4 regions of the Rhizobium sp. CNPSo 3670 genome follow, and region 1 is predicted to be linked to each of the others. Evidence: predicted binding sites of a transcription regulator. Region 1 holds the regulator's gene; each other region holds the start of a gene.
What was found. Region 1 encodes LexA, which represses DNA repair genes until DNA is damaged. Its sites were predicted from a motif close to TGTTCNNNNTGTGTTCNG; they were not measured.

Region 1 (7,970 bases):
CCAACGGTTTCTTCTATGGTGCGCCGGAGAAACTCGACTTGGAGGCAGGCCCGCAGGCGGTCAGGTCGACGGCGGACGCCCTGCTCGAATGGCTCTACCAGCTGCGCAGCAGCATCGGCGACCGCATAAGATCGATCCTGCCCGGTGATACCGGCGCCTTTGCCGCTGCCCTGGTGACGGATGAACGGCGCGCCATATCGCACGCGACGACGGAGGCGCTGCGCCAGTCCGGCCTTGCCCATATCGTCGCGATCTCGGGCCTCAACATGGCGCTGTCGGCCGGCATCTTCTTCGTCGGCTTTCGGATGCTGCTCAGCCTCTTTCCCGGCGTCGCCCAAGCCTATCCGACAAAGAAGATCGCCGCTGCCGGCGCGCTCATCGCCGTCACCGCCTATTACCTGATCTCCGGTTTCGGGGTTTCGGCCGAGCGCGCCTTTATCATGATGGCCATCATGCTGATTGCCGTCTTCTTCGACAGGCCGTCGATCAGCCTGCGCAATGTCGTTCTCTCCGCGCTCATCATCATCGCCATTTCACCTTCGGAAGTATTGGGACCGAGCTTTCAGATGTCCTTTGCCGCCACATTGGCCTTGGTATCGGGCTATCAGTTGTGGAAGGACAGGCGTGTCCGCGAAAACGCTTTTCTGAAACTGCCGATCATGAGGCCGGTGGCTGCCGTCGCCGGTTTCTTCGGCGGCGTCTTCCTGACCTCGCTGATCGGCGGCTTTTCCACCGCATTGTTTTCGATCGAGCATTTTCATCGCCTGACGGCTTACGGCCTGCCGGCAAACCTTGCGACGATGCCGATTATCTCCTTCATCGTCATGCCGGCCGGATTGTTGGCGATGTTGCTCATGCCTTTCGGTCTGGACGCTCCGCTCTGGAAGGTCGTCGGATTCGGCCTCGATCTGGTGATTGCGGTTGCCAAGACGGTGTCCGGCTGGGGCGGTGATATCGGCATCGGCCGCTTGCCCGGCTGGTATTTCGCAGTGGCGGTGGCAGGCTTTCTGCTGCTGACGCTACTGCGAACTCGGCTGCGCCACGTCGGCACATCGATCATCGCCATCTCGACGCTCATCGTGCTGCTTCTGCCGGTCCCCCGGCCGCCGGATCTGGTGATTTCGGAGGATGGCAGTCTGGTTGCGGTCGTCGCGGCTGAGGCAATAGCTTCCAACCGTGAAAACCCGCCGGATTTCATATTCGACCAGTGGCAGAGAGCGCTGGTGCTGCCGACACATGATCCGCCGACGATGCTGGATGGTCCGGCCATCCCGCCGGAAGGAGAAGGCCGCCGTGTCGGGCTTTCCCGCGATCAGCAGAACGAAGCGAGTGCGGCGATGCGGGTAGCCGCAGCAGGCGGTGAAGCAAACCGTTTTTCCTGCGTCAAGAAGGCTTGGTGCACATCAAGACTTGGCAATGGCCATATCGTCACCGTTATCGACAATGCCGCCTATCTCGGCCCGGCCTGCGATACGGCCGATATCGTCGTGACGTCGGTCCGTCTGCGTTTCAACCGCTGCCGTTCAGGTGGCACGCTTTTCACCGGCGAGACGCTGCGTAGGACCGGCTCGCTCGAATTGCGTTTCGCCGATGCCGCCCTGGAGGTCACCACCGCCTTCGATGCTTTGTCGCGACCATGGATGCGCCATCGCGCCTATGATTGGCGCAATGATCGTTTTACCGATTCCAGCCCATCCGGCGTCAGTGATAGCGACGGATGAGGCCGACGAGCTTACCCTGCACCTTCACGCGGTCGGGCCCGAAGATGCGGGTCTCATAAGCCGGGTTGGCGGCCTCGAGCGCGATCGAGGCGCCCTTGCGGCGGAAACGCTTCAGCGTTGCTTCCTCGTCATCGACGAGGGCAACGACGATATCGCCGGGACTGGCGGTACTGCCGTTGCGAATGATCACGGTGTCGCCGTCGAAGATGCCGGCGTCGATCATCGAATCGCCTTTGACCTCCAGCGCATAGTGCTCACCGGAGCCGAGCATATCTGCGGGAACGACGATGTCGTGGGTGTTGTTCTGGATCGCCGAGATCGGAACGCCGGCGGCGATACGTCCCATGACCGGCACGGAGACGGAATTGCCATTGTCGGCGATCGGCTTTGGCGCAGCGGGGGCGGCGACCGGCTGGGGCTTGCCGAGGCTGCCCTCGATGACGCTCGGCGAAAAACCGCGACGCTGAAGACTGGGGTTATAGGCCTCCGGAAGCTTGATCACCTCGAGCGCCCGGGCGCGGTTCGGTAGGCGGCGAATGAAGCCGCGTTCCTCAAGCGCCGTGATCAGGCGGTGAATGCCGGATTTCGAGGCGAGATCCAGGGCATCCTTCATTTCGTCGAAAGAGGGAGGAACGCCGGATTCCTTCATGCGCTCATGGATGAAAAGGAGAAGCTCCTGTTGTTTGCGCGTGAGCATCGACGTCAGACCCCGTGATTGAAACAAATCCAGAACGGACACTATATGTTCCATATGTGTTCCGCAAGTAGCTAAATTTCCGTAAAAGTTCACGTCAACTCGCGGAGATTTTTATTTTCATTTGCTGGATTGGCGCACATGTCTTGCATTGAGGGAGATGCTGTCGCACATCTCTTGCCGGTTTCAGGAGGGATATTCATGAACGCGCGTTCCGCCAGGTCGCACCCGCTGGATCATGTCGTGCTGCCCGTGGTCAATATCGATCTGGCGCGTGAAAGGCTCGGCAAGCTCGGTTTCACCGTCGCCGCCGATGGGGGCCATCCCTTCGGAACGGAGAATGCCTGCGTCTTTTTCGCCGACAAGACCTATCTGGAGCCGCTTGGCGTGGCGAGTGTCGACGAGAGCGAGGCAGCAGCCCGCCAGGGCAACGTCTTCATCGCCCGCAATCGCGCCTTCCGTTTCCGCTGCGGCGAGGAGGGACTTTCTGCGCTGGCCTTCCTCAGCGAGGATGCCGACCTCGATCATAAGCGCTTCGTCAGCAACGGCGCGAGCGCCGGTGAGATGTTGCAGTTCAGCCGGCCGATGCGGATGCCGGACGGTTCGGAGAGCGTCGGCAGCTTTAAGCTGGCCTTTGCAGCTGATTTGCGCGCCCCCGATTTCTTTCTCTTTACTTGCCAGCGCATCAATTCGTTCCCTACAGATCGCGCCGCGCTGGAGACGCACGCCAATGGCGTGATCGGCATTGCCGAGATCGCACTTTGTGCACCGGACCCGGCGGCATTCGCCGCCTTCGTCGGGCTCGCGATTGGGCAGGCGGCGGTGGAGAAAACCGGTTTCGGCATGAATATCGCGGCATCGAATGCAAAGATCAGCTTGATGACGCCGGAAGGGCTGGAGGCCTATTTCGAAACCGCTGTCTCATCAGCCGATCGCGGCCTGCGGGGGCGGGCAATCCTCTTCACCGTCATCGATCTTGCCGTGACAGAAGCGCATTTGGGTGCTAACGGGATCACATTCACACGCAAGAACAATCGCATTCTGGTGAAGCCCACGCCCGGGCAGGGTGCGCTCTTCGCCTTCGAGGAAACACGATGAGCACCGACACGAATTCCGAAGTCAGGATCGGCGAAGGCGAAGGCCAGGTCACTTTTTCCAATACTGGCCGCTTGTCGCTGATCGCCGGTCCATGCCAAATGGAGAGCCGGGATCACGCCTTCATGGTCGCCGGCACGCTGAAGGAGCTTTGCGGCAAGCTCGGCATTGGCCTCGTCTACAAGAGCTCCTTCGACAAGGCGAACCGTACCTCGCTCTCGGCTGAACGCGGCATCGGCCTGGAAAAGGGCATGGAGGTCTTTGCCGACCTCAAGAAGGAATTCGGCTTTCCCGTCGTAACCGACGTCCATACGGCCGAGCAATGCGCCGAGGTGGCCAAGGTGGTTGATGTCCTGCAGATCCCGGCCTTCCTCTGCCGTCAGACCGACCTTCTGATCGCCGCCGCTAGGACCGGCCGCGCCGTCAATGTCAAGAAGGGCCAGTTCCTCGCCCCTTGGGATATGAAGAACGTTCTGAAGAAGCTCAACGCCAGCGGCAATCCGAATGTGCTCTTGTGCGAGCGCGGTGCCTCCTTCGGTTACAATACGCTGGTTTCCGACATGCGTTCGCTGCCGATCATGGCGGCGATGGGGGCTCCCGTCATTTTTGACGCCACCCATTCCGTGGCGCAGCCGGGCGGGCAGGGCGATTCCTCCGGCGGCCAGCGCGAGTTCGTGGAAACGCTGGCGCGCGCGGCAGTGGCGACGGGAATTGCCGGCGTCTTCGTCGAAACCCATCAGGATCCCGACAATGCACCGTCCGACGGGCCGAACATGGTCTATCTCAAGGACATGCCGCGACTGCTCGAGAAGTTGCTTGCCTTCGATGCGATCGCCAAGGCCTAACGTTCAACAGGCTGACATGATCGTGGTCTAGGCCACGATGCCATACACCTTCGAAGGCGGAAAATTGCGCCATTGTAATTTGTACGCCTTCGATTATGACAGGCTTCGAACGACTTATCACCCACCGAGCAGGAAGAACCCATGACTGCAATCACCGATATCATCGCCCGCGAGATCCTCGATAGCCGTGGCAACCCCACCGTCGAAGTCGACGTCTATCTCGAAGACGGCAGCATGGGCCGCGCGGCCGTTCCCTCGGGCGCCTCGACGGGCGCACATGAGGCGGTCGAGCTGCGCGACGGCGGCAAGCGCTACCTCGGCAAGGGCGTCGAAAAGGCGGTCGAGGCCGCCAACACCGAGATCTTCGACGCGATCGGCGGCATCGACGCCGAAAATCAGATCCAGATCGACAACATCATGATCGAGCTCGATGGCACCCCGAACAAGTCGCGCCTCGGCGCCAACGCCATCCTTGGCGTCTCGCTCGCCGTCGCCAAGGCTGCGGCCCAGGCATCCGGCCTGCCGCTTTACCGTTACGTCGGCGGCGCTTCCGCCAGCCTCCTGCCGGTGCCGATGATGAACATCATCAACGGCGGCGCTCATGCCGACAACCCGATCGACTTCCAGGAATTCATGATCCTGCCGGTCGGCGCCGATTCGATCGCCGACGCCGTGCGCATGGGTTCGGAAGTCTTCCATACGCTCCGCAAGGAGCTTGCCGCGCAGGGCCACAACACCAATGTCGGTGACGAAGGCGGCTTCGCTCCCGGCCTGAAGAGTGCGCCCGAAGCCCTCGACTTCATCATGAAGTCGATCGAGAAAGCCGGCTACAAGCCGGGCGACGACATGTGCCTCGGCCTCGACTGCGCCTCGACGGAATTCTTCAAGGACGGCAAGTATGTTCTGGAGGGCGAAGGCCGCACGCTCGAGTCTGGCGCCATGGCCGAATATCTGGCCGAGCTCGCCGGCAAATACCCGATCATCTCGATCGAAGACGGCATGGCCGAAGACGACTGGGAGGGCTGGAAGGCGCTGACCGATCTGATCGGCAAGAAGACTCAGCTCGTCGGCGACGATCTCTTCGTCACCAACTCGGCCCGCCTTCGCGACGGCATCCGCATGGGCGTCGCCAACTCGATCCTCGTCAAGGTCAACCAGATCGGCTCGCTGACGGAAACGCTTGATTCCGTTAACACGGCGCATAAGGCAGCCTATACCGCCGTCATGTCGCACCGCTCCGGAGAAACGGAAGATTCGACCATTGCCGATCTCGCCGTCGCCACCAACTGCGGCCAGATCAAGACCGGCTCACTGTCGCGTTCTGACCGTCTCGCCAAGTACAATCAGCTGATCCGCATCGAGGAGGGCCTAGGCCCGCAGGCCCAATATGCCGGCCGCTCGATCATCAAAGGCTGATCCGATCTGATTTGCAATGCTCGACCCGCGCCTCACCGGCGCGGGTTTTTTCTTGCCGGCGGTTACGGTCAATGAACGGTTAATCTCTGCGCGTTATGCTGAACGAATTGGTAATGCGTTCAAGAGCATGCGTGTATGTGGACAAAGCATCATAAGAAGAGAAAGCTCGGCCGCTTCGTCATCCCGGCTATGACGGTCGCCTTCCTTTCCTATTTCGGTTATCATTGCATCCATGGCGATTATGGCCTGCGGGCGACGGAGACGTTCGAGCGTCAGCGCGTCGCGCGCGAAAGAGAGCTTGCTGTCCTGAAGGCGAAGCGCGAACATCTGGAAAGCCAGGTGGCGCTGCTGAGTGACGGCTCGCTCGACAAGGACATGCTGGACGAAAAGGCGCGATATCAGCTGAATATGTCGCGTGCGGACGAGATCGTCATATTCAAACATTATTCCAATTAACCGGAATCAGGTTAATTGGAATTTCTGATTTATTTCCAATAACTTAGCGTCGAATACGAGCCATGCAATTATGGCATTGCTGTGGTCATATTTCTTCCCTATGGTACGCGCCACCGAGAAACGACAAACCCATAGGGAGGGTTGAATGGCGCCGCGAAAGACCGCGACCGTTTCCAGCCGCAAAACTGCAGCAAAACCAGCAGCCAAAGCATCGAATGGAGGCCCAGTAGCCGACTTCGATCGGGATGAGGAACTCAAGGCCTATCGCGAGATGCTACTGATCCGCCGCTTCGAGGAGAAGGCCGGTCAGCTTTACGGCATGGGCTTCATTGGCGGCTTTTGCCATCTCTATATCGGTCAGGAAGCTGTCGTCGTCGGCATGCAGATGGCGCAGAAGGAAGGCGATCAGGTCATCACCGCCTATCGCGACCACGGCCACATGCTGGCAACCGGCATGGAGGCGCGCGGGGTCATGGCGGAACTGACCGGGCGCCGTAGCGGCTATTCCCACGGGAAGGGCGGCTCAATGCACATGTTCTCGAAAGAGAAGCATTTCTACGGCGGTCACGGCATCGTCGGCGCCCAGGTTTCGCTCGGAACCGGCCTTGCCTTTGCAAACCACTACCGCGGCAACGGCAATGTCGCCATCGCCTATTTCGGCGACGGCGCTGCCAACCAGGGCCAGGTCTACGAGAGCTTCAACATGGCGGCTCTCTGGAAGCTGCCGATCGTCTATATCGTCGAAAATAACCGCTACGCCATGGGCACCTCGACCGCCCGTGCCACCGCTCAGTCGAATTACTCGCTACGCGGCTCCGGCTTCGGCATTCCCGGCATTCAGGTCGACGGCATGGACGTTCGCGCCGTCAAGGCGGCGGCCGACGAGGCGCTCGAACATTGCCGCTCCGGCAAGGGCCCGATCATTCTCGAAATGCTGACCTATCGTTATCGCGGCCACTCCATGTCCGATCCGGCGAAATATCGCACAAAGGAAGAAGTGCAGAAGATGCGCTCCGAACAGGATCCGATCGAGCAGGTAAAGGCACGCCTCATCGAAAAGGGCTGGGCTTCCGAAGACGATCTGAAGGCGATCGACAAGGATGTTCGCGACATCGTCGCCGACAGCGCCGACTTCGCACAGGCCGATCCGGAGCCGGATGCATCCGAGCTCTACACCGACATTCTGCTCTAATCGGGGAGGGAACCCATGCCTATCGATATCCTCATGCCCGCCCTCTCTCCGACGATGGAAGAAGGCACGCTGTCCAAATGGCTGAAGCAGGAAGGTGACAAGGTCACTTCTGGCGACGTCATCGCCGAAATCGAAACCGACAAGGCGACGATGGAAGTCGAAGCGGTCGACGAAGGCGTCATCGGCAAGCTGCTGGTCGACGCCGGCACCGAAGGCGTCAAGGTCAACACCAAGATCGCCGTGCTGCTGCAAGATGGCGAATCCGCTTCGGACATTTCAGCCGCCAAGCCGGCCGCCGCTCCGCAGGTGGCTCAGGAAGAGAAGCCGACCAACACCGGTTCTGCTTCCGCGCCGCTTCCGGCCGAGCCGAAGGCCGTCGTTCCGAACGACCCGGAAATCCCGGCCGGCACCGAAATGGTTTCGATGACCGTGCGCGAAGCACTGCGCGACGCCATGGCCGAAGAAATGCGCGCCAGCGACGACGTCTTCGTCATGGGTGAGGAAGTCGCCGAATATCAGGGCGCCTACAAGGTCACGCAGGGCCTGCTGCA
Region 2 (7,970 bases), on a different contig from region 1:
TGATAACGATTGCGATGATCGGCAGATCGTAGCGGATGGCGGTTGCGAATTCCTGACCGTGCATCAGGAAGCAGCCGTCGCCAGCAAAACAGATGACCTCGCGCTCGGGAAAGAGCCGCTTGGCGGCCACCGCAGCCGGCAGGCCGTAACCCATCGAGCCGGAGGTGGGGGCGGCCTGCGTATTGAATCGGCGGAAACGATGGAAGCGGTGCAGCCAGGTGGCGTAGTTGCCGGCGCCATTGGTGAAGATCGTTTCCGGTCCGATATTGCTTTCGAGCCACTCCATGATCGGTCCCATATGGACGGCGCCCGGACCCGTGGCCGGCGGCTTCGACCAGACGAGATAGGCCTGATGCATATACGCGGTCCGCTCCGCCCAGCGTGGCTCGGCCGGTGCTTCGAGATCGGCGAGTGCTTCAACAAAATTGGCGGGGCTGGCGCAGATGGCAAGATCGGGACGATAGACGCGGCCGAGCTCCGACGGGTCCGGATAAATATGAACGAGCGACTGGGCCGGGTAGGGGATGTCGAGCAGCGTATAGCCGGAGGACGGCATTTCCGACATGCGGCCGCCGAGCAGGATCAAGAGGTCGCTCTCCTTGATCTCCTTGGCGAGCCCCGGATTGATGCCGATGCCGACATCGCCGGCATAACAGGGGTGAAGATGATCGAACAGCATCTGTCGGCGGAATGAACAGCCTACCGGCAGCTGAAAACGTTCTGCGAAGGTTGCGAAATCGGCGACGGCATCGGCATCCCATCGCGTGCCGCCGAGGATTACCATCGGCCGTTCGGCTTTGAGCAGGCGCAGATAAAAATCGTCGATCTGGCTGCGGCCGGGATGGGCCTCGACGCTGGCATAACGCCTGGCGCGGGGCGCCACGACCTCGTCGCGCAGCATGTCTTCCGGCAGGGTGAGCACCACGGGGCCGGGACGGCCGGAGGTTGCGACCGCAAAGGCGCGGGTGACGAATTCGGGAATGCGGGCGGCGTCGTCGACCTCACCAACCCATTTGGCGAATTCGGTGAAGGCGCGGCGGAATTCGACCTCTTGAAAAGCCTCCCGTTCGCGCGCCTCTCGCTGCACCTGGCCGATCAGGAGGATCATCGGGATCGAATCCTGCTTGGCTATATGCAGGCCGGCGGAGGCGTTGGTGGCGCCGGGGCCGCGGGTCACCATGCAGATGCCCGGCTCGCCGGTGAGCCGGCCCCAGCAATCGGCCATCATCGCCGCCCCGCCTTCCTGCCGGCAGACGAGGACGTCGATATCGCTGTCGCGCAATGCGTCGAGAACGGCGAGGAAACTCTCGCCAGGCACGCAGGAGAGACGTTTGACGCCATTTGCCTTCAGCGCCTCGACAATCAACTCCCCGCCAGTCTTTTTCATGATGATACCTTCTTCATGACGATGCCTTCCTCTCAAGCTCGGCCAGTTCCGCCAGAATTTCCTCTCTATGCTCGCCGAGACGCGGGCTGGGCCTGGCGTAGCGCAAAGGTGTTTCCGACAGCACGACTGGCGTCCTGACCCCGGGGATGACGGTGCCGGCGGAATCGGCAAGGTCGATGCGCAGACCGCGAGCTTTCACCTGCGGGTCGGCGAACATTTCCTCGATCGTATTGATCGCGCCTGATGGAACCGCGTTCTGCTCGCAGGCCTTCAGGAGATCCGCTTTCTGCCATTTCAGCGTCTCGGTGGAGATCAGGCGGCGCACCTCGCCGCGGTTGGCGACGCGGGCCTTGTTGGTGGAGAAACGCTCGTCATCCGCGATCGTCTCCAGGCCGAGGATGGTAGAGAGGCGGCGGAACTGGCCGTCGTTGCCGACGGCCAGGATGAGATAACCGTCGGCCGTCGGTACGACTTCATAGGGCGAGATGTTCGGATGGGCGTTGCCGAGGCGGGTCGGTGCGGCGCCGGAGACGAGGTAATTCATGTTCTGATTGGCGAGCACGGCCGATTGCACGTCAAGCAGGGCCATGTCTATCAACTGGCCTTCGCCGGTTTTCAAGGCATGGATCAGGGCGGCCTCGATCGCCGAGACGGCATAGATGCCGGTAAAGATGTCGGCGATCGCCACGCCCGCCTTCATCGGCTGGCCGTCCGGCTCGCCGGTGATCGACATGAAGCCGGACATGCCCTGAACGATGTAATCGTAGCCGGCGAATCCGGCATAGGGGCCGGTCTGGCCGAAGCCTGTGATCGAGCAATAAACGAGCCTCGGGTTCACCTCGCGAACGCTGTCGTAATCGAGCCCGTATTTGACGAGGCCGTCGACCTTGAAATTCTCGATTACCACGTCGGCAGTGGCTATGAGACGACGGACGAGCTGCTGGCCCTCAGGGCTCTTGAGGTCGGCGGTGATGGAGCGTTTGCCGCGATTGGTGGCGTGGTAATAGGCGGCCGAGAGATTTTCGCCGTCCGCACCTTCGACGAAGGGCGGCCCCCATTGGCGAGTATCGTCGCCGCCGTCGGGATTTTCAACTTTGATGACGTCGGCGCCGAGATCGGCGAGCATCTGGCCCGCCCAAGGGCCGGCCAGCACGCGGGCAAGCTCAATCACCCGGATGCCGGTAAGCGGCGGCTTTTTCGTCGCGGTCTCGGTCATGGTCCTCCCGTCCAGCGTCTACGGCGCCAGCGTCACCTCAGATGTATCGGATACGGGCTTTGAAGCAAAGCGGCGCTCTCGCCAGAGGATGTAGAAGCCCGACGCCATGATGATCGTGATGCCGAGCCATTTGACGGCATCCGGAAAGTCACCGAAAACAAGCCAGGCGAAGATCGTAGCTGAGACGATCTCGAAATATTGCAGCGGTGCCAGCGTCGACGCCGGTGCTGCCCGATAGGCGTAGACGCCGAGGATTCCGGCTGTGGCGGCCATAGCCCCGACGCCGGCGACATAGAACCAGGCGCTGCCCACGGGCATGACGGGATCGAAGAGATCGGAGCCGCTTCCTTCACCGATAAAAAGCAGGAGGGTGCAGAAGAGCAAGCCCCAGATGCCCATCTGAAACTGCATCGACCAAGGGTCCTCGCTGTGTGAGAGGACGCGGGTCATCAACACGAAGGTCGCGACGCAGAGCGCCGTCAGGATGGGCAGGAGCGCGATGTAGCCGACCTCTTCGAAACTCGGCTGAATGATCAGCATCGCCCCGAAGAAGCCGACGCCGCAGGCGGTGTAACGCCGCCAGCCGATCGTCTCCTTGAGGAAAATGCCGCCGAAGATGGTCACGATGATCGGCTCGATGAAGAAGATCGCGATCGCGTCGGCGACCGCCATGTATTTCAACGTGGTGACGAAAGAGATCATCGAGACGGTGATGATGAAGCCGCGGATGGCGTGGAACAGGCTCTGACGCCAAGAGAAATCGGCAAAGCTGCGCCGCCATAGCACGATCGGCAGCATGCAGAGCGCCTGCACGACGAAGCGGCCGGCGGTGATCTCGGCTGACGGGACGGTTACGACGGCAAGCTTGGCGAAGATATCGATGAGCGGCGAGACCATCACCGACAGAAACATCAGCGCCAGCCCTATCGTCACTTCGGAGGCGGACGAAGCGGCGCGGGCGGAGGGGCTACTCATGACGGATTCTTTCTGGCTTTGGATGTCGCGAGTGCCTCTCCGCACCAGTCCGCGAAGGCTGCGATCGCCGCATCGGCGCCAATTTCGTTCAGCGTCTCATGCCGCATACCCTGATATATCACTGTACTGATACGAGAGAAGCCTCTGGCTTTCAAATTGTTTGACAGCCAGCGCACGGCTTTTCCACTCTCCGTCGCGGGATCATCGGCGCCGCCGACGAGATGGATTGGCATATCACGCGGCAGCCGATCCAGATGGAGTTTCCGCGGCGCGCGAAAAGTCAGCTCGAAGAGATCGAGCCAGAGCGAGACTGATGCGTCAAAGCCGCAGAGCGGATCGGCGATATATTTGTCGACTTCATCGGCGTGGCGCGACAGCCAGTCGAACTCGGTGCGGCGGTCCGGGATCGATTTTCCCCAAGCTCCGAAGGTGAGCTTCGGCAAGAGGCCGCTCGGGACGTCGGAGCCCTTCAGCATACGTTCCGCAAGGAGGATCGCCTGGGCGGCTCGGCCGGCAAGGCCGACTGCGAAATTCGAATTCCAGACGGCGACAGCATCGAAGTCGGAGGGAGCGGTGACGGCGGCATTGAGCGCGATGAGGCCGCCCATCGAATGGCCAAATAGGATCACCTTCAGGCCGGGATTGCGCGAGGCCGCATGGGCGCGCATGGCAATGACGTCGCCGATCACCCGATCGACGCCATTCCAGCGGGCGAAGCGGCCGATCGGCGCGTCGGGCGCGGTCGTCTCGCCGTGGCCACGGTGATCATGGGCATAGACGTGATAGCCGCGCCCCGCCATCGCCTCGGCAAAGCGGCCATATCGCTTCGAGTGCTCCGCCAGGCCATGCGATATCAACAGGATGCCGCGTGCCGGAGCGGCGGCTTCGGCATGGTGATAGGCCAGAGACGCTTCCCCTGTGGCGAGCCTTTGCGTATCAGAAAACATCCGGATCCTCCCTGCCGCAGCAGAGCAGATCGCTACTGCATAATTCCTTAAAGCGGAATCGATTTAAGCAGAATATTCTGCAACCCAAGTGCGACAGCGTCCGTGCGTAACTCAAGAACAGGGAGCTTCCCGGAATAGCCGACTGTTTCCGACGACGCAGTCGAGAACAAATTCCAGGATAGTTGCGATTCAGGGTTGCTGCCGTTTATGCTTTGTGCTTATCTGTTCCTGCATTGTTCTTCTTTTGGGGGTTGAAATGAGCAGCATGCAGTTGCGTACCTTTACATTCGCCGTGTCGATGATCCTTGCCGGCGCTGCCGTGGCGCAGGAGGCCGAGGGCCGTACCCGTTTCATTCTTGCTGCGAGCTGGCAGCCCGCCTTCTGCCAGACGAACCAGAAGAAGCCCGAATGCGCCAGCCAGACCGGCGAGCGCCATGACGCGACGAATTTCTCCCTGCATGGCCTGTGGCCGATGCGGCAGGATTATTGCGGCGTCAGCGACGATCAGAAGGCTGCCGACAAGGACGGCAAATGGGATACTTTGCCTGATGTCGCGCTTTCGGCCGAGGCAAAGGCGTCGCTTGCAAAGGCGATGCCCGGCACGCAGTCCGGCCTCGAACGGCACGAATGGATAAAGCATGGCACCTGCACGAAAATGAGCGTGGAGGATTATTTCGGCGTCGGCGTCCATCTGGTGGATGCGCTCAACACATCGGCCGTGCGCGATCTATTTGCCGCCAATATCGGCAAGACGGTCAAGGCGGAGGCGATCAAGGCTGCTTTCGACAAAAGCTTCGGGCCGGGTGCGGGCGAGCGCGTCAAGATGAGCTGCCGGCGAGCCGGCAGTGTCAGGGTGATCAGCGAGTTGACGATCGGACTGTCTGCGGATGCGGGAGCGGCATCGGCCAAAAGCGCAAGCCTTGCCGATCTGATCCAGGGCGGGGGAAAAACCTCGTTCGGCTGTGACGAGGGCGTTGTCGATGCGGCGGGCTTCTGACCGGAATCCGGCGTAAACGGGTTTCGGCGTTGCTCACAGGCGCTGTTTCGCCTACATAGCGGCACGAAACGAAGTTTCCCGCCCGGAGCAGCGCAGCATGGCACGTCAATTCATCTATCATATGTCCGGCCTCAACAAGGCCTATGGCAACAAGAAGATCCTGGAGAACATCCACCTTTCCTTCTACCCGGATGCCAAGATCGGCATCCTCGGACCGAACGGCGCCGGTAAATCCACTGTGCTGCGCATCATCGCCGGCCAGGACAAGGAGTATACCGGCGAAGCCTGGCTCGCCGAGGGTGCCACAGTCGGCTATCTCGAGCAGGAGCCGAAACTCGACCCCACCAAGACGGTTTTCGAGAACGTCATGGAAGGTGTTGCCGCGAAGACGGCGATCGTCGATCGTTACAACGAATTGATGATGAATTACTCGGACGAGACAGCGGAAGAGGGGGCGAAGCTCCAGGACATCATCGACAGCCAGAACCTCTGGGATCTGGAAAGCCAAGTCGAGATGGCGATGGAAGCCCTGCGCTGCCCGCCGCGCGATGCCGAGGTCACCAGCCTGTCCGGTGGTGAGCGCCGCCGCATCGCACTCTGCCGCCTGCTGCTCTCGCAGCCGGATCTGTTGCTGCTCGACGAGCCGACTAACCATCTGGACGCCGAAACCATCGCCTGGCTCGAAAAGCATCTGCGCGACTATCCCGGCGCCGTGATGATGATCACCCACGACCGCTACTTCCTGGATAACGTCACCGGCTGGATCCTCGAACTCGATCGCGGCCGCGGCATCCCTTACGAAGGCAACTACTCCGCCTATTTGCAGGCCAAGGCCAAGCGCATGCTGCAGGAAAACCGCGAAGAGGCATCGCGCCAGAAGGCGATCAGTCGCGAGCAGGAATGGATTGCTTCCAGCCCGAAGGCTCGCCAGGCCAAGTCGAAGGCGCGTATCAAATCCTACGAGCAGTTGGTGGAGGCGGCCGAGAAGCAGCGTCCCGGCGACGCGCAGATCATCATCCCGGTCAGCGAACGGCTCGGCCAGGTCGTCATCGAGTTGGAAGGCATCACCAAGGGCTTCGAGGGTCGCACGCTGATCAACGACCTGTCGATCAAGCTGCCGCCGGGCGGCATCGTCGGCATCATCGGCCCGAACGGCGCCGGCAAGACGACCCTGTTCAAGATGATCACTGGCCAGGAAAAACCGGATAGGGGCTCGATCCGCATCGGCGAGACCGTGCATCTCGGTTATGTCGACCAGAGCCGCGACGCGCTGGCCGCCGACAAGACGGTCTGGGAGGAAATCTCCGGTGGCGCCGAAATCATCAAGCTCGGCAAGTTCGACATGAACTCGCGTGCCTACTGCGGCGCCTTCAACTTCAAGGGTGGTGATCAGCAGCAGAAGGTCGGCAATCTCTCGGGCGGTCAGCGCAACCGCGTGCACCTCGCCAAGATGCTGAAGGCCGGGGGCAATGTTCTGCTGCTCGACGAACCCACCAACGACCTCGATACGGAAACGCTCGGCGCTCTCGAAAACGCGCTCGAGAATTTCGCCGGCTGCGCCATCATCATCAGCCACGACCGCATGTTCCTCGACCGTCTGGCGACGCACATCCTGGCTTTCGAAGGCGAGGGCCATGTCGAATGGTTCGAAGGCAATTTCGAGGATTACGAGCAGGACAAGATCCGCCGCCTCGGCCCCGACGCCCTTAATCCTGGCAGTCAGGCTCACAAGCGCCTGACGCGCTGATCCTGCTTTATTTCTGCTTGCAAGGCCCCGGTTCGACCGGGGCTTTTTCATCTCGTGCCCTGTCGCAATTTGCACAGGCAATTTCGCGAACAGTGTGAATTGCCGCTTGCCACCGCTTTTCAAATCACATAAAGATATCTTTATATCTTGATTGGGCTGATGATGAGCGAACCTTTGAAGCTGGGACTGGATGGGCTGGTGGACGTCTTGAAGGCGGCCGGCGAACCCACGCGTCTGCGTCTTCTGGCGCTTCTCGACGGTGGCGATCTGACGGTGACCGATCTTACCGAAATTCTCGGTCAATCGCAGCCACGCATCTCCCGCCACCTGAAACTGCTCGGCGAGGCTGAACTGATCGAACGCTATCAGGAAGGGGCCTGGGCCTATTTCCGCCTCAAACAGGACGGCAAGGCGGCCATGCTGGTGCGGGCATTGCTGAGACACGTCTCCGAGAATGATCCGACCATCCTTCGCGACGGCGAGCGGCTTTCACAGGTCAAGCGCCAGCGGGCCGAGCGGGCGCAGGCCTATTTCAGCCGCAACGCCGCCGAATGGGACGAGCTTCGTCGCCTGCACGCGGCCGATGAGGAGGTCGACGCCGCCGTCATTCGGCTGCTCGGCAACCAGCCGATCGATTCGCTGCTGGATCTCGGCACCGGCACCGGCCGCATCCTCGAACTCCTGTCCGGGCTCTACCGCCG
Region 3 (7,970 bases), on a different contig from region 1:
GCGCGGAACGCTGCACCGTTCCGGGCAAGCCGATGAGTCCGGGGTTTAAAATCTTCCTTAAACTTCGTCTCATAATGTGCAGGGCCAGTATTGCGTATGGTTGGGTATCATGTTCTCGCGTCTTGTCTTCGGCCTCGGCTTGCTGTCGGCCACCGCACTCGTGCACCCTGCTCTTGCCGCGGATGCACGCACGCTGCAGATCTTCGTCTCGAAGAACAAGCAGTCGCTTGTGGTTTATGACGGCACCGACGTCGTCGCGACCTCGAAGGTCTCGACCGGCAAGGACGGCCATACGACTCCGAGCGGCATTTTCTCGGTGCTCGAAAAGCAGAAATACCACGAATCCAACCTCTATTCGGCCGCCCCGATGCCGTTCATGCAACGCCTGACATGGTCCGGAATCGCGCTGCACGAATCCAATTCCGTGCCGCGTTATCCCGCCTCGCACGGCTGCGTCCGCATGCCCGGCGCCTTCGCAAAAATGCTCTACCGAATGACCGAGCCCGGCATTCCCGTCATCATCAGCGACGACGAATTGGTGCCGCAGCCGATCGACCATCCGAACCTTTTCCGCCCCGATGCGCCGGCAGCGATGCCGCTCCTTTCGGATGTCGAGCTGCGGCCCTCCATCCCCGTCAGTCCCGGGACACCGGTGCAGGTGGCGATGAACGACACCGCCGCAATGCCGATGCCGGCGGCATCGCCGGTTACCGCGCCGGAGGTCCGGCCGCCGTCCGAGCCGATCAGCATGCTCGTCACGCGGCGAACGCTGCGCGAAACGGTGATCGACATTCAAACGATACTCAATCAGCTCGGCTTTTCCGCCGGCAGTCCGGACGGGCTGCTCGGTCCGTCGACCGTGCAGGCGATCAACGCCTTCAAGATGCTGCGGCCGACGGAATTTGCCGGCGACAGGAGCCTGGTCTCCGACAGACTTCTCACATCGGTCTATTCCGCAGCCGGCAAGGGCGAGCCTCCGAACGGCGTCATCATGGTGCGGCAGGCCTTCAAGCCGATTTTCGAAGCGCCGGTAACGATCGCCGATCCGGGATTGGCGCTCGGCACGCATTTTTTCACGCTGCATGCGGTCGATGAACAGGCCGGAACGGCGGACTGGTTCGGCGTCACACTTAGCAACAACCTCTCCCGCGAGACGATGAAACGACTCGGCATCACCAGCCAGGAAAGCTCCATTGTCATGGGCAAGCCGATTGCCCTTTCGCTGAGCCGCATCACGATCCCCGACGAGGCCCGCCGCAGGATCGACGCACTGATCGCGCCCGGCTCGACGCTGACGATCTCCGACACCGGCCTTGGCCGGGAAACCGGCGAAGGCACGGATTTCATCACGATCACCCGTGGGTGACGAGATCAACGGGGTCGATCATCAACTGTGTTGATCAGACAAGCTCGACGTCAACGACGCCGGGGGCGGCGCGAAGAGCGGCAGCAATCTCGGGGGTGATGCGGTATTTCTCCGGCAGCGCCACTTCCACCTCGCGTTTGCCCTCCTCCTTGATGACAATGAAGGAAACCAGACCGTCACCCTTAGCATTCAGATGGCCGGCAACCATCTTCAGCGGCCCGGAATCGCGGACATAAACGCGCAGCGCCTTCTGCATCTGCAGCGACTTTTCCTCAAGCGACTGGATCGTCTGGATGCGAAGACCGATACCCTCCGGCCGCTCCTCACCGGTCGCTGTCAGCAGGAAGGATTTTCCGGTCTCGAGCACGTCGCGATATTGGTTCAGCATCTCCGAAAACAGCACCGCCTCGAACTGGCCTGAAGAATCGGAAAAGACGATGATGCCCATCTTGTTGCCGGTGCGGGTCTTGCGCTCCTGCTTGGAGATGACGGTTCCGGCAAGGCGTGCATTGGCGGCGCCCTGTTTGATGGCCGCTGAAAACTCGGCGAAAGTCTGCACACGCATCTTCTGCAGGATGTTGTTGTAGGAATCGAGCGGGTGGGCCGTCAGATAGAAGCCCAGCACCTGGAACTCCTTGAGCAGCCGCTCCGATGCCAGCCAGGGTGAATAGGGCGGCAAGGAGATCTTCTCCGGGCCCGAGTTTAGTGCGCTGCCGAAAATGTCCGCTTGGCCGCTCAGCTTATTTTCCTGGGCGCGCTGGGCATAACCGAGGATGCGGTCGAGGCCGGCGGAAAGCTGGGCGCGGTCGGTGCCGAAACAATCGAAGGCGCCGGCATAGATCAGGCTTTCGAGCACGCGGCGATTCACCTGGCGCGGATCGATGCGCAGACAGAAATCCTCGATGCTGGCAAAAGGTTTGTCGCCACGCACCTCGACGATGTGGTCGACGGCGGATTCGCCGACGCCCTTCAAAGCGGCGAGCGCATAATAGATGCGGTTATCGCCGGTCTCGAAATGTCGGAAGGATGTCTGCACCGAGGGCGCAATCACCTCAATGCCCAAGCGCTTGGCGTCCTGCCGGAAATCATTGACCTTTTCCGTATTGGACATGTCGAGCGTCATCGAGGCGGCGAGGAACTCGACCGGATAATGCGCCTTCATATAGGCCGTCTGGTAGGAGACGATGGCGTAGGCGGCGGCGTGCGACTTGTTGAAGCCGTAGTTCGCAAACTTCGCCAAGAGTTCGAAGATGTTGTCGGCCTGCGGCTTCGAGACGCCGTTCTTGACCGCGCCGACGACGAAGCGTTCGCGCTGCTGGTCCATCTCCGCCTTGATCTTCTTACCCATGGCGCGGCGCAGAAGGTCGGCCTCGCCAAGCGAATAGCCCGACAGGACCTGGGCGATCTGCATCACCTGTTCCTGATAGACAATAACGCCCTGCGTTTCCTTGAGCAGGTGGTCGATCATCGGATGGATCGATTCCAGCTCTTCGTCGCCATGCTTGCGAGCATTGTAGGTCGGGATGTTCTCCATCGGGCCCGGGCGGTAGAGCGCCACCAGCGCGATGATGTCCTCGATGCAATCCGGTTTCATGCCGATCAGCGCCTTGCGCATGCCGGCACTTTCCACTTGGAACACGCCGACCGTCTCGCCGCGCGACAGCATCTCGTAGGTCGGTTTGTCGTCGAGAGGAATGGCCGCAAGATCGACTTTGATGCCGCGCTTGGCGACGAAATCGACGGCGACCTTCAGCACCGTCAGAGTCTTCAGGCCGAGAAAGTCAAACTTGACGAGGCCGGCCTGCTCCACCCACTTCATGTTGAACTGGGTGACCGGCATGTCGGAGCGCGGATCGCGATACATCGGCACCAGCTTGGATAACGGCCGATCGCCGATGACAATACCGGCAGCATGCGTCGAGGCGTGGCGATAAAGCCCTTCGATCTTCTGGGCAATGTCGAGCAGGCGCGCCACCACCGGTTCCTTCGCCGCCTCCTCCTGCAGCTTCGGCTCCTCTTCGATCGCTTTAGAGAGCGGCGTCGGATTGGCCGGATTGTTCGGCACGAGTTTGCAGATCTTGTCTACCTGACCGTAGGGCATTTCCAGCACGCGGCCGACGTCGCGAAGTGCGGCGCGCGCCTGCAGCGAACCGAAGGTGATGATCTGCGCCACCTGCTCGCGCCCATATTTCGCCTGAACGTAACGGATCACCTCTTCGCGACGGTCCTGGCAGAAGTCGATGTCGAAGTCAGGCATTGAGACGCGTTCCGGATTGAGGAAGCGCTCGAAGAGCAGCGAGAAGCGCAGCGGGTCGACGTCGGTGATGGTCAATGCATAGGCGACCAGCGAACCGGCGCCCGAACCGCGACCGGGACCGACGGGAATATCATGCTGCTTGGCCCACTTGATGAAGTCGGAAACGATCAGGAAGTAACCCGGGAAGCGCATGCGCTCGATAACGCTTAGCTCGAACTCCAACCGCTCACGATAATCCTTTTCCTCGTAACCCGGCGACATGCCGAGCGTGGCAAGCCGCATGTCCAGCCCTTCCACCGCCTGGCGGCGCAATTCGCCCGCCTCGGCGCGTTCGGCCTCCTCGGCATCGTCGGTGGCGCCAGTGAAGCGCGGCAGGATCGGCTTTCTTGTCTTCAACACGAAGGAGCAGCGCCTGGCGATCTCGATCGTGTTCTCAAGCGCTTCCGGCAGGTCGGCAAAGAGCTTGGCCATTTCGGCCCGGCTTTTCAGATAGTGATCCGGCGTCAGGCGAAAGCGGCTGTCGTCCGAGACGATGGCGTTATGCGCAACCGCCATCAGCGCATCATGGGCGTCGTAATCGTCGCGGGTCGGAAAGAAGGCCTCGTTCGTGGCGACGAGCGGCAGGTCATGCGTGTAGGCAAGCCTGACGATCTTCTGCTCGTGCCGCTTGTCGTAGGTGCCGTGCCGCTGCAGTTCGACATAGAGTCTGTCGCCGAAGAGACGCTTCAGCGTGAGCAGCCGGGCTTCCGCCTGGCCGGGATGACCTTCCCTGACAGCCGCGTCGACCGGTCCGGTCAGGGCGCCGGTCAAGGCGATCAGACCTTCCGTGCCTGCCTCTTCCAGCCAGGAGGCTCTGACATGTATGGCCTGGTTGCTATCGCCGCCGAGATAGGCGCGGCTGACGAGATCGACCAGCCTTTCATAACCGGCCTCCGTCGCGGCAAGTAGAACGATCGATGGCAGCTTGATCAGGGCCTGCTGACCGCCGCGCTTCTCACTTTCCAATCCGTCTTCCATGTCGATGGAGACCTGACAGCCGATGATCGGCTGCAGGCCCTCGTCCATTGCCTTCTGGGAGAATTCAAGGGCGACGAAGAGATTGTTGGTGTCGGTAATGGCGATCGCAGGCTGACTGTCGCTGGTCGCCTTGTAGAGGATCTTCTTCAGAGGCAGCGCACCCTCAAGAAGCGAATAGGCGGAGTGGACCCTCAGGTGGATGAAGCCCGGCGTGCCGCCGGTCGCCTCACCCATTGAACCCTTTTCCGTGTCCGCCATGATATGCCTTCCCAATTAACCGAAATGAATCGGATGCATTATCGGCATTGAGGGCAATGATGTCCAGAAGAAGACCCGCGTGCGAACCGCATGACTGCCATGCGATCCCCTGAAAACTTTAGATCGCGATGACGATCAGCGAGAAGCTGGCAACGAACATTGCGATGGAGGTGAATGCTGCAATATCACGGATCATGTCAGTCATCTGGCTCTCCTTTACTTGTTATGTTTTCAATTTGTTCCATCTATGTTCCGATGTCAACAGGAATCTTTTCCTTTGCGCTTGCGTTTGAAAATGCCGGCTCCGGACTGCGAATCGAACCTCGCCGTCGGCGCTGGCTTTGAACATGCTCCGCGACCGGCTCGACATCGCCTGCCGAACGGATCCGTACAGCGCAGTCGATGTCTGATGCACCTGCGCCAAGTCGATCGGGCGATGCCCACTCTTTTGTTCTTCTTATGTTCTCATCGTTCTGCTATATCCGTATCAGATGAGGCAGGAGGAAGATGATAATGCTCGACACCGTGATACTGAACGACTTCATCGTAGAGGCGAAGGCCGCGACCTATGTCGGCGGTGGTGTGTCTCGTCCGCCCTGCCGGCCGGGTGCTCACGATATCGGCTACGAGCGCGGCGACTGGTCCTATCTCGACAGCTACTTCGGCGGCACCGACTTCGCCGGACAGGAAGTGATTTGGTTTGCCGGCGAACCCGTCTGGGCGATGAATTATTTCGGCCGCGTCGTCGCGTCCGATCTGATCGACGGCAGAGCCGCCGGAACGGTGATCAAGGCGGCGCTGTCGGCAATGTATCGGGAGGGCCGCTTTCTCGGCGGAATCGAATTCGATCATCCGTTCGGCCGCTATGTCGACCGCAGCGAAGGCGGCTGCGAGGGATTCAGCGGCCAGGAATGCATCATGGTCGAGGAGCGGAAGGCCTATGTGCTCGATTATCGCGGTGGGCTGGTTATTCCTGATGTCCGACCAGGAGGTCGGCGAGATCAGCCCCTCATCCGCATGCCGGCACCCTTTCCCCGCTTGCGGGGCGAAGGAGATGGCCGCGCCCCCTCCGTTCCCCACCTACCTCTCGCTGGGCAAGTCCCCTCGCCCCGTTTACGGGGAGAGGGTTAGGGTGAGGTGGTCAACAAAACAGCCATGGATAGCCGTCTCAAAAGTCGACGATCTTGCCGTCCGAAATCGTGACGCGCCGATCCATGCGGCCGGCAAGTTCATGGTTGTGGGTGGCGATGAGGGCGGCAAGGCCGGATTGGCGCACCAGCGCCTCCAGCGCATCGAAGACGTAGCTTGCCGTTTCCGGATCCAGATTGCCGGTCGGCTCGTCGGCAAGAAGCAGCGTCGGCGCATTGGCGACGGCGCGGGCGATCGCGACGCGCTGCTGTTCGCCGCCGGAAAGTTCAGCCGGGCGATGCGAACCGCGATGGCCGATGCGCATATAATCGAGAAGCTGGCCGGCTCGCTCCCGGGCCTCCTTCCAGGACAGGCCGGCAATCAGCTGCGGCATCATGATGTTCTCAAGCGCGGAAAATTCCGGCAGGAGGTGATGGAACTGATAGACGAAGCCGATCTCGCGTCGGCGGATCGCGGTGCGCTTCTCATCGGAAAGGCCATCGCAGGCAAGGCCGTTAATGGTAACCTCGCCGCCATCGGGATGCTCGAGCAGGCCTGCGACATGCAGCAGGGTCGACTTGCCTGTGCCGGAGGGGGCGACAAGGGCGACGATTTCCCCTTTAGACAGCGAGAAATCCGCACCCTTCAGGATCGTGAGCAGCGTATCGCCCTGCCCGTAATGGCGCTCGACGCCGGTAAGGTTGAGGACGAGGTTGCGGTTCATGAATGCGGCATTCCTTATTCGTAGCGCAGTGCCTGCACCGGATCGAGCCTGGAGGCGCGCCATGCCGGGAAGATGGTGGCGATGAAGGAGAGGCTGAGCGCCATGATGACCACCGAGATCGTTTCGCTGATATCCATCTCGGCCGGCAGCTGGCTGAGGAAATAGACCTGCGGATTGAAGATCACGGTGCCGGAGATCCAGGAGAAGAACTGGCGGATGGATTCGATATTGACGCAGACGAGAACGCCGAGCAGCACACCGGCAAGGGTACCGACGATGCCGATCGCCGCCCCGGTCATGAAGAAGATGCGCATGATGGCGCCGGCGCTGGCGCCCATGGTGCGCAGGATGGCGATATCGCTGCCCTTGTCCTTCACCAGCATGATGAGGCCGGAGATGATGTTGAGCGCCGCCACGAGCACGATCAGCGTCAGGATCATGAACATGACGTTGCGCTCGACCTGGAGTGCGGAGAAGAATGTCTGGTTGCGCTGACGCCAGTCGGTAAGGTTGATCTGGCGGCCGGCCGCCTCTTCCACCTTCGGCCTCAGGGCGTCGATATCATCGGGATGATCGACGAAGAGTTCGATCGACTGCACCAGCCCGGCGGCATTGAAGTAGAGCTGCGCTTCCTCGAGCGGCATGAAGATGATTGAGGAATCGTATTCGGACATGCCGATCTCGAACAGGCCGGAAATCTTATAGGATTTGACGCGCGGATTGACGCCCATCGGCGTGATGTCGCCTTCCGGCGAGGTCAGGGTAATGAGGTCGCCGACGCGCAGACCCAGCTGATCGGCCATGCGGGTGCCGATCAGCACGCCCTCGCCAGAGGCATAGCCCACCATGTCGCCGGATTTGATGTTGTCGGAGATTGTCTTGAGTTTCGTCAGGTCTTCGGCGCGGGCGCCGCGCACCAAAGCGCCGGTGCTGCCGCCAGCCTGAGCGGAGGCAAGCACCTGCCCTTCGACCAGGGGCAGCGCCATCTTGACGCCCGGCACCGCCGCGAGTTTGGCGGTCAGGTCGGGGTAATCGGTAAAGGGGCCATCGATCGGCTGCACGATCATATGACCGTTGATGCCGAGGATGCGCGAGACGAGCTCGGTGCGAAAGCCGTTCATGACGGCCATGACGATGATCAGCGTCGCAACGCCGAGCATGATGCCGACGAAGGAGAAGCCGGCGATCACCGAAATGAAGGCCTCCTTGCGGCGGGCGCG
Region 4 (7,970 bases), on a different contig from region 1:
TGGCTGGTCTTCATGATCGCAATCACCGCTTTGACCCAGCCCCCTCGGCTCAGCCCCGTCGATGTTGCCGGCACCGAAGCTGCCGTCGTCGTGAAGATCGGGCGTCTGTGCTTGATGATATTGCTCGCGCTGCAGGTCGCTTCCGGCATCGAGAGGGTCCATCAATTCCTTTTCAGCGATATGCCGCTCAGCCGAGCCCAGGATCTCGGCTCGTTCATTCAATCTCGTCCTGATCTCAAGGATGCGATCATCATGGCGGATCCCGACTATCTCGTTGAAGCCTTGTCCTATTACGTTTCCAATCGCACCTATCTTCTAAGAGAGGAACGGTTCGGTGCCATTGTGCATTATACCCGCAATGCGCGGCTTTCTCTCAGCCTTGCCGACATTCTGCAGACGGCGCGGCAGTTGCAGCAAAGCGAGCATGCCCCCGTCGTCATTCTTCTCTCACAGCGGCTTGACCGAATTGCCGCGCCGGTCTCATTGCGCGAAAGTTACAATTGGCTGCTGTCCCTGACGCCAGATGACATTTCCGCATTCCGGAGCGAGACGACCCTCGTCAAGCGCTTCGGCCCCGTTGCCGGCAGCGATGAGACATTCGACGCCTATTTGTTGAAATAGTCGGCGATCGCAAGCTCATTGGCGCAAGGCATCTGCGCTTTTAATCACAGCGATGCCATGCGCCCGCATCTCGTCGATAGCGGCGGCAACACCTTCGGGGGTAATGCCGCGACTTGCATCCTCGATGAAGCGCACGCGCACACCAGGCATCATCTCGAGCGCGTCGAGCGCCGAGAACTTGACACAGTAATCGGTCGCCAGCCCGCAAACGTCGAGATCGGTGACACCTTGTTCCTGGAGAAAATTGGAAAGACCGGTCGAAGCATCCCGGTCATTGTCGCGGAATGCCGAATAGCTGTCGATCCTGGGATCCTCGCCCTTCTGCTGGATCAGGTCGATCTCTTCGGATCTCAGGTGCGGATGCAGTTCGGCGTCGAGCGTACCCTGGATACAGTGGTCGGGCCACATCATCTGTGGCTTGCCGGACAATTCGCCCATCTCGAAGGGAGCGGCGCCCGGATGGGCAGAGGCGAAACTGCCGTGGCCGGGCGGATGCCAGTCCTGCGAGGCGACGATCAAATCATATTTGCCGCTGTCGATCAGCCGGTTTGCGACGGGAACCACCTTGTCGCCGTCCGGCACCGGCAGATTGCCGCCGGGACAGAAGCCGTTTTGGATATCGACGAGCAGCAGCGCTTTCATCAAGGCCAATCCCTTCGCGTTATTGCAATGCAAATGCCAAATGCACCGAACACACCACTAGTGGATTTCCCAGCGCGGGTGCGCAAGTGTTAATTCTAGTACCTCCGGTAGTAGCTGGTCGAAAAAGCACACGCTAATGCAACCATGGATATTGGTCGCGATGACTCTCCTCTCGAAATGGCGGGAGGCGAAGGTTTTACGCTGCGGGATCTCCCCGGCAGAGCCTCATTTTCCCGGTGTCAGCCTTCATCGGTTTACCGGCTGAGGTGCTGCAGCACCGTCTTCGACGGCGACGTCCGCTCGAGCTTGCCCGCCGCCGCGATTTCTGCCTTCTTGGCTCATCAGCAAATCGAGATTGAAGCCATGTCCGAGCCTCAAGCAGATGAAAAGATCGATGCCACCTTCCGCAATGGCTCGCTGACTGCGACCGGGATCATTCTTGGTTTCTCCCTCAATTTCATCAGTCTCTGGGTGTCCAATCCCAATGACTGGAGCCGCGTCGATCTGCTACCGATGTTGTTCCTGACCGTCGGTATCGCCATTCAGGTGAAGGTGTTTGCCGATCTGCTCGCGCGCGACTCCCTGCTCGCCGCAAAATATGACCGGGCTCGGCGACTGTTCCTGATCGGGCTGTCGATCGTCGCCGTCGGAATGGGGATCGCCCTGCTGAACGATATTCTCGGACTCAGCAGTATGCGGATGTTCGGGTAAGGGTTCCCACGCGGTATCACCGCAAATCACACGCGCTCGACGAACCCGTCCAGCACCCGTTTCTGACCGGCGCGATCAAAATCGATCGTCAGCTTGTTGCCTTCGATGCCGGTGATGTTGCCGTTGCCGAACTTCAGGTGGAAGACGCGGTCGCCGAGGGTGAAGCGCGACGGCTCCGAGGACGTGGACTTCGCCACCAGTTCGCCGTCGATCATGCGCCCCTTCGGGCCGCTTTCGCCGTAACCGATGCGTTCGACGGCGTGGCCGGAGCGGGTGCCCCAATTCTCGCGCGTGGCGTCGGTCCTGTTGGCCTGCGCACGTTTCCAGCCGGGGGTCGAATAGGAGTTGGCGAAAGGTTCGGCCTTGTCGAAGCGGGACTGGCCGTAGCCGCCGCGGCCGTAAGCGCCGTAGCTCTGTTCCATCTCGGCGACCTCGACATGGGTCTCCGGCAGTTCGTCCAGGAAACGCGAGGGCAGGGTCGATTGCCAGAGACCGTGGATGCGGCGGTTGGAGACGAACCAGATGTGGCAGCGGCGTTTGGCGCGGGTAATGCCGACATAGGCGAGACGGCGTTCCTCCTCCAGGCCGGCGCGGCCGCTTTCATCGAGCGAGCGCTGGTGCGGAAAAAGGCCTTCCTCCCAGCCGGGCAGGAAGACGGTGTCGAATTCCAGGCCTTTGGCCGAGTGCAGCGTCATGATCGAGACGGCATCGAGGTTCTCGTTGGTCTCGGCATCCATCACGAGGGAAACGTGCTCCAGGAAGCCGCGCATTGACTCGAAGCTTTCCATCGAGCGGATCAGTTCCTTGAGGTTTTCGAGACGGCCCGGGGCTTCGGCGCTCTTGTCGTTCTTCCACATGTCGGTATAGCCGGACTCTTCGAGGATCTGCTCGGCAAGTTCGGTATGCGGTGTGTTTTCAAGCAGCTCCTGCCATCGGCGGAAGGATTGAATCACATCGAAGAGGGCTTTGCGCGCCTTTGGCTTCAACTCGTCCGTTTCGATGATGTCGGCCGCTGCCGCCAGCATCGGGATGTCGCGGGCTCGGGCATAATCATGCAGCGCACGCACCGTTGTATCGCCGAGGCCACGCTTCGGCGTGTTGATGATGCGCTCGAAGGCGAGGTCGTCGGCCGGTTGTGCGACGAGCCGGAAATAGGCCATGGCATCGCGGATTTCGAGGCGCTCATAGAAGCGCGGGCCGCCAATGACTCGGTAGTTGAGGCCAAGGGTGACGAAGCGATCTTCGAATTCGCGCATCTGGAAGGAGGCGCGCACCAGGATCGCCATGTCGTTCAGCAGATGCTTGCTGCGCTGGAGTTGCTCGATCTCCTCGCCAATGGCGCGGGCTTCCTCCTCGGAGTCCCAGGAGGCGTGAACCTGCACCTTGACGTCATCGGGATCGGTGCGATCGGTGAACAACGTCTTGCCCAGACGCCCTTCATTATGGGCGATCAGATGGGCGGCGGCACCGAGGATATGTTCGGTCGATCGGTAGTTGCGCTCGAGCTTGATCACCTTGGCGCCGGGGAAATCCTTCTCGAAGCGAAGAATATTGTCGACCTCCGCACCGCGCCAGCCATAGATCGACTGGTCGTCGTCACCGACGCAGCAGACATTCTGCGGCTCGCCCCTGCTGCGCTGGGCCAGCAGCCTCAGCCACATATATTGGGCGGTGTTGGTATCCTGATATTCGTCGACGAGGATATAGCGGAAGCGGCCGTGATATTCCTTTAGGAGATCCGGATTCTTGCGGAAGATCGCGATCGGATGCATCAGCAGGTCGCCGAAATCGCAGGCGTTCAGCGTCGACAAGCGCGCCTGATAGGCGAAATAGAGATCGCGGCCGCGGCCATTGGCGAAGGCGCGGGCATCGCCTTCGGAAATATCGGCCGGTCCGAGGCCCTTGTTTTTCCAGGTGTCGATCATGCCGGCGAACTGCTTTGCCGGCCAGCGCTTGTCGTCGAGACCTTCGGCCTGGATCAACTGCTTGATCAGGCGGACGACGTCATCGGTGTCGAGGATGGTGAAATCGGAACTGAGGCCAACCAGCTCGGCATGGCGGCGCAGAAGCTTGACGCCGATCGAATGGAAGGTGCCGAGCCAGGGCATGCCTTCGACGGCGCCGCCGACGAGCAGGGCGATGCGCTCCTTCATCTCGCGCGCGGCCTTGTTGGTAAAGGTGACGGCGAGGATCTGCGACGGGAAGGCGCGGCCGGTATTGAGGATGTGGGCGATGCGGGTCGTCAGCACGCGTGTCTTTCCGGTGCCGGCGCCGGCGAGCACGAGGACAGGACCTTCCAGCGTTTCGACGGCTTCAGTCTGTTCCGGGTTCAGTCCAGCGAGATAATCCGGCCGCTTGCCGCCGTCGCGCGCCGCCATGGCGCGGGCGGCGATGCCGCCGCCAGCGGAGGGTCTTCCGGCTGCAGCGACGGACGGCTGCGGCTTGCGCGCCACTTCGCCGGGCTCTTCGTCGAAGAAGGGAATATCGTCGAAACTATTGCTCATGGCGCGTAATGTAGTGATTCGGGAAGGAAAGACCAGAAAAGATGTTCTGCTTTCATTCCCGAACCACCACTATTGCCTGGGTGCGGGTGGCGAGGCTGCCGCGGGTGAGCGGGCGAAAAATTCCGATCGCAGCCTGTCGGAACCGGCGCCGACCAGACGTCCTCGAAGCACGGACAGAAGTCCGGGATACTCGCCAACAAGGAGGCTGTCTATGCCGAAGGTCATTTCAAATCTCTGGTTCGCCGAGCAGGCACGCGAAGCCGTCGAATTCTACGTGTCGATGATTCCGGATTCCAGGATCGGCCGCACCACCATACTTCCGGCGGAAACGCCGAGTGGGCCTCCCGGCAGCGTCGAGCTGATCGAATTCACGCTCGGCAACCAAGCTTTCCTGGCGATGAAGGCCGGCCCGCTCGATAGCTTCAACCACTCGTTCTCGATCGCGGTTCTTCTCGATAGCCAGGCGGAGATCGACCGGATATGGGATGGCTTCCTCGCCAACGGCGGCACGCCGGAGGCATGCGGCTGGCTGAAGGACCGCTGGGGCCTGTCCTGGCAGATCGTGCCGCGCGCTCTCTCGGAGATGATCGCCGACGAAGATCGCGAGCGGGCAAGGCGTGTCACCGAAGTCATGCTCGGGATGGTCAAGATCGATGTGGCTGCGCTGGAGAAAGCGTTCAACGGCTGAGAGCCGGGAGGCGCGCGATCGCAATAAACCGGGCAGGGGTTACTTCGCCCGGTTTCATCCCGCGGGGGCGCGCTCACTGCCCCGCAATCAGAGCCGGCTTGCTCTTGCCGGCGGGAAATCGCCGATTTTCCACGGCTCGAATCACGGGCGCTATTGCACACCTTTTTGACCTTCATGTCACGTCGCTAAATGTGCTGATATCGCGACGCCCCTTTTCTCAACTACAATAAGAAACAGTTTCGTAGAGTAAAAAAATACCGGTGCATGCACAATTTTGTGCATTGCCACAAACGGCCGGTCAGCGTGGAATATACCTACGAAACTATTGATTCTTAGGAACGCCGTGGCCATCTCGATGGTTATACGGCTTAGAGCCTGCGGCATAACCTTAATGGAGGTCCCATGCTGAGTGAATCCGTATTCGATGCGTTTACCCGCAGTTATGAAGCGCGTCGCGAAAGCGACATGTCGGTCTCGGACTATCTTGATCTCTGCAAGACCGATCCGATCGCCTATGCCAACGCCACCGAGCGTCTGCTCGCTGCCATAGGCGAACCACAGATGGTGGACACCGCCAAGGACGCGCGCCTCGGCAGGATCTTCATGAACAGGACGATCCGGGTTTATCCGGCCTTTGCCGGTTTTCACGGCATGGAAGAGACAATCGAACGCATCGTCTCCTTCTTTCGGCATGCAGCGCAGGGGCTCGAGGAGCGCAAGCAGATTCTTTATCTGCTCGGTCCGGTCGGGGGCGGCAAGTCGTCCTTGGCTGAGCGGCTGAAGCAGTTGATGGAAGTGCATCCGATCTATGTGCTGAAGGCGGGCGAAGAGATCAGCCCCGTGTTCGAAAGCCCGCTCAATCTCTTCGATCCGGAGACGATGGGCCCGCTCCTGCAGGAGCAATACGGAATCCCGCAGCGGCGGCTGAACGGATTGATGAGCCCGTGGTGCCTGAAGCGGCTCGACGATTTCGGAGGCGATATCTCCCGATTCCGCGTCGTCAGGATACAACCCTCGCGATTGCGCCAGATCGCAATTGCCAAGACCGAGCCAGGCGATGAGAACAACCAGGACATCTCCTCGTTGGTCGGCAAGGTAGATATCCGCAAGCTGGAAACCTACTCTCAGAACGATCCGGATGCCTACAGCTATTCGGGCGGGCTGAACCGCGCCAATCAAGGCGTGCTCGAATTCGTGGAGATGTTCAAGGCGCCGATCAAGATGCTGCATCCGTTGCTGACGGCAACGCAGGAGGGCAACTATATCGGCTCGGAGAATATCGGCGCCATACCTTTCTCCGGAATCGTCCTCGCTCATTCGAATGAGGCGGAGTGGCAGACTTTCAAGGCCAACAAGAACAATGAGGCCTTCATCGACCGTATCTGTGTGATCAAAGTGCCCTATTGCCTGCGGGTGACAGAAGAACAGAGGATCTACGAAAAGCTGATCGAGGGATCGGAACTGGTGGACGCACCATGCGCCCCGGCAACGCTCGAAATGCTGGCGCGTTTCTCCGTTCTTTCGCGTCTGCGCAAGCACGAGAATTCGACCTTCTTCTCGAAGATGCGCACCTATGACGGGGAGAGCCTGAAAGAAAGCGATCCGCGTGCCCGCAGCGTCCAGGAATACCGGGATGCTGCCGGTATCGACGAAGGCATGGACGGAATATCGACCCGCTTCGCCTTCAAAGTGCTCGCCTCCACCTTCAATCACGACACGACTGACATTGGCGCTGATCCCGTCCATCTGATGTATGTGCTGGAACAGGCGATCCGTCGCGAGCAGTTTCCCGATGATGTCGAGAAGCGTTATCTCGAGTTCATCAAGGCCGATCTTGCGCCACGCTACGCAGAGTTCATTGGCAACGAGATACAGAAGGCCTATCTTGAATCTTATGCGGACTACGGACAGAATCTGTTCGACCGCTACGTAGATTATGCCGATGCGTGGATCGAAGATGTGGACTTCAAGGATCCCGATACTGGTCAGCTTCTCGACCGCGAGCTCCTCAATCAGGAGCTGACGAAGATCGAAAAGCCGGCGGGAATCGCCAATCCGAAGGATTTCCGCAACGAAATCGTCAAGTTCTCACTGAGATCGCGGGCAGCGAATGGCGGAAAAAATCCGTCATGGACGAGCTACGAGAAAATCCGGGAAGTCATCGAGAAGCGTATGTTCTCGCAGGTCGAAGATCTCTTGCCGGTGATTTCCTTCGGATCGAAGAAGGATTCGGAAACAGAAAAGAAGCATAGCGAATTCGTCTCGCGCATGGCCGCGCGAGGTTACACGGAACGGCAGGTTCGGCGCCTCGTCGAATGGTACATGCGCGTCAAACAGGCAAGTTAATGCGGAGCCATTATGCACATTGTCGACCGGCGGCTAAATCCGCGCGGTAAAAGTCTGGAAAATCGTCAGCGGTTCCTTCGACGCATGAAGGGAGCCGTGCAGCAGGCGGTGAAACGTTCGCTGCAAAATCGAAACATTCGAGACGTGCTCGACGGCGGGGAGATCAGCCTGCCGATCGATGGGATGGCAGAACCAAGCTTTCGAAGGGGTGAAGGCGGCATCGCCGACCACATCCTGCCCGGGAACCGGGCTTTCGTCGAGGGGGACATCATTCCGCGGCCGCCGGGCGGGAAGGGCGGAAAACCAAAAGATGCAGGCGAGGGCGACGGTGAGGATGGCTTCCGTTTCGTACTGACGCGGGAGGAATTCCTCGATGTGTTCCTTGACGACCTCGAATTGCCAGACCTCGCCAAGCGGCGTCTAGCCGAAACCGAGGAGGAAACTCCGTTCCGGGCCGG

Region 2: the regulator LexA is predicted to act here: its motif matches at 4,749-4,766, upstream of AC13QO_RS20520 (ribonuclease T2 family protein).
Region 3: the regulator LexA is predicted to act here: its motif matches at 5,136-5,153, upstream of dnaE (DNA polymerase III subunit alpha).
Region 4: the regulator LexA is predicted to act here: its motif matches at 4,521-4,538, upstream of AC13QO_RS13260 (ATP-dependent helicase).

What each region holds. Positions count from the first base shown of each region.
Region 1 covers NZ_JBXSOL010000011.1:40,526-48,495, forward strand. The annotation lists gene AC13QO_RS13520 (ComEC/Rec2 family competence protein) at 1-1,721, shown strand, start outside; gene lexA (transcriptional repressor LexA) at 1,702-2,418, opposite strand; gene AC13QO_RS13530 (VOC family protein) at 2,617-3,513, shown strand; gene kdsA (3-deoxy-8-phosphooctulonate synthase) at 3,510-4,355, shown strand; gene eno (phosphopyruvate hydratase) at 4,497-5,771, shown strand; gene AC13QO_RS13545 (FtsB family cell division protein) at 5,907-6,227, shown strand; gene pdhA (pyruvate dehydrogenase (acetyl-transferring) E1 component subunit alpha) at 6,373-7,419, shown strand; gene AC13QO_RS13555 (pyruvate dehydrogenase complex E1 component subunit beta) at 7,435-7,970, shown strand, end outside.
Region 2 covers NZ_JBXSOL010000020.1:47,113-55,082, reverse strand. The annotation lists gene AC13QO_RS20540 (thiamine pyrophosphate-binding protein) at 1-1,387, opposite strand, end outside; gene caiB (succinate--glutarate CoA-transferase) at 1,401-2,603, opposite strand; gene AC13QO_RS20530 (DMT family transporter) at 2,622-3,578, opposite strand; gene AC13QO_RS20525 (alpha/beta hydrolase) at 3,575-4,525, opposite strand; gene AC13QO_RS20520 (ribonuclease T2 family protein) at 4,782-5,522, shown strand; gene ettA (energy-dependent translational throttle protein EttA) at 5,620-7,269, shown strand; gene AC13QO_RS20510 (ArsR/SmtB family transcription factor) at 7,432-7,970, shown strand, end outside.
Region 3 covers NZ_JBXSOL010000003.1:272,018-279,987, reverse strand. The annotation lists gene AC13QO_RS04525 (L,D-transpeptidase family protein) at 110-1,366, shown strand; gene dnaE (DNA polymerase III subunit alpha) at 1,401-4,898, opposite strand; partial or broken gene AC13QO_RS04515 (DUF5680 domain-containing protein) at 5,412-5,873, shown strand; gene AC13QO_RS04510 (ABC transporter ATP-binding protein) at 6,067-6,750, opposite strand; gene AC13QO_RS04505 (lipoprotein-releasing ABC transporter permease subunit) at 6,765-7,970, opposite strand, start outside.
Region 4 covers NZ_JBXSOL010000010.1:196,766-204,735, reverse strand. The annotation lists gene AC13QO_RS13275 (hypothetical protein) at 1-621, shown strand, start outside; gene pncA (bifunctional nicotinamidase/pyrazinamidase) at 637-1,263, opposite strand; gene AC13QO_RS13265 (hypothetical protein) at 1,627-1,974, shown strand; gene AC13QO_RS13260 (ATP-dependent helicase) at 2,001-4,478, opposite strand; gene AC13QO_RS13255 (VOC family protein) at 4,690-5,166, shown strand; gene AC13QO_RS13250 (PrkA family serine protein kinase) at 5,569-7,512, shown strand; gene AC13QO_RS13245 (YeaH/YhbH family protein) at 7,525-7,970, shown strand, end outside.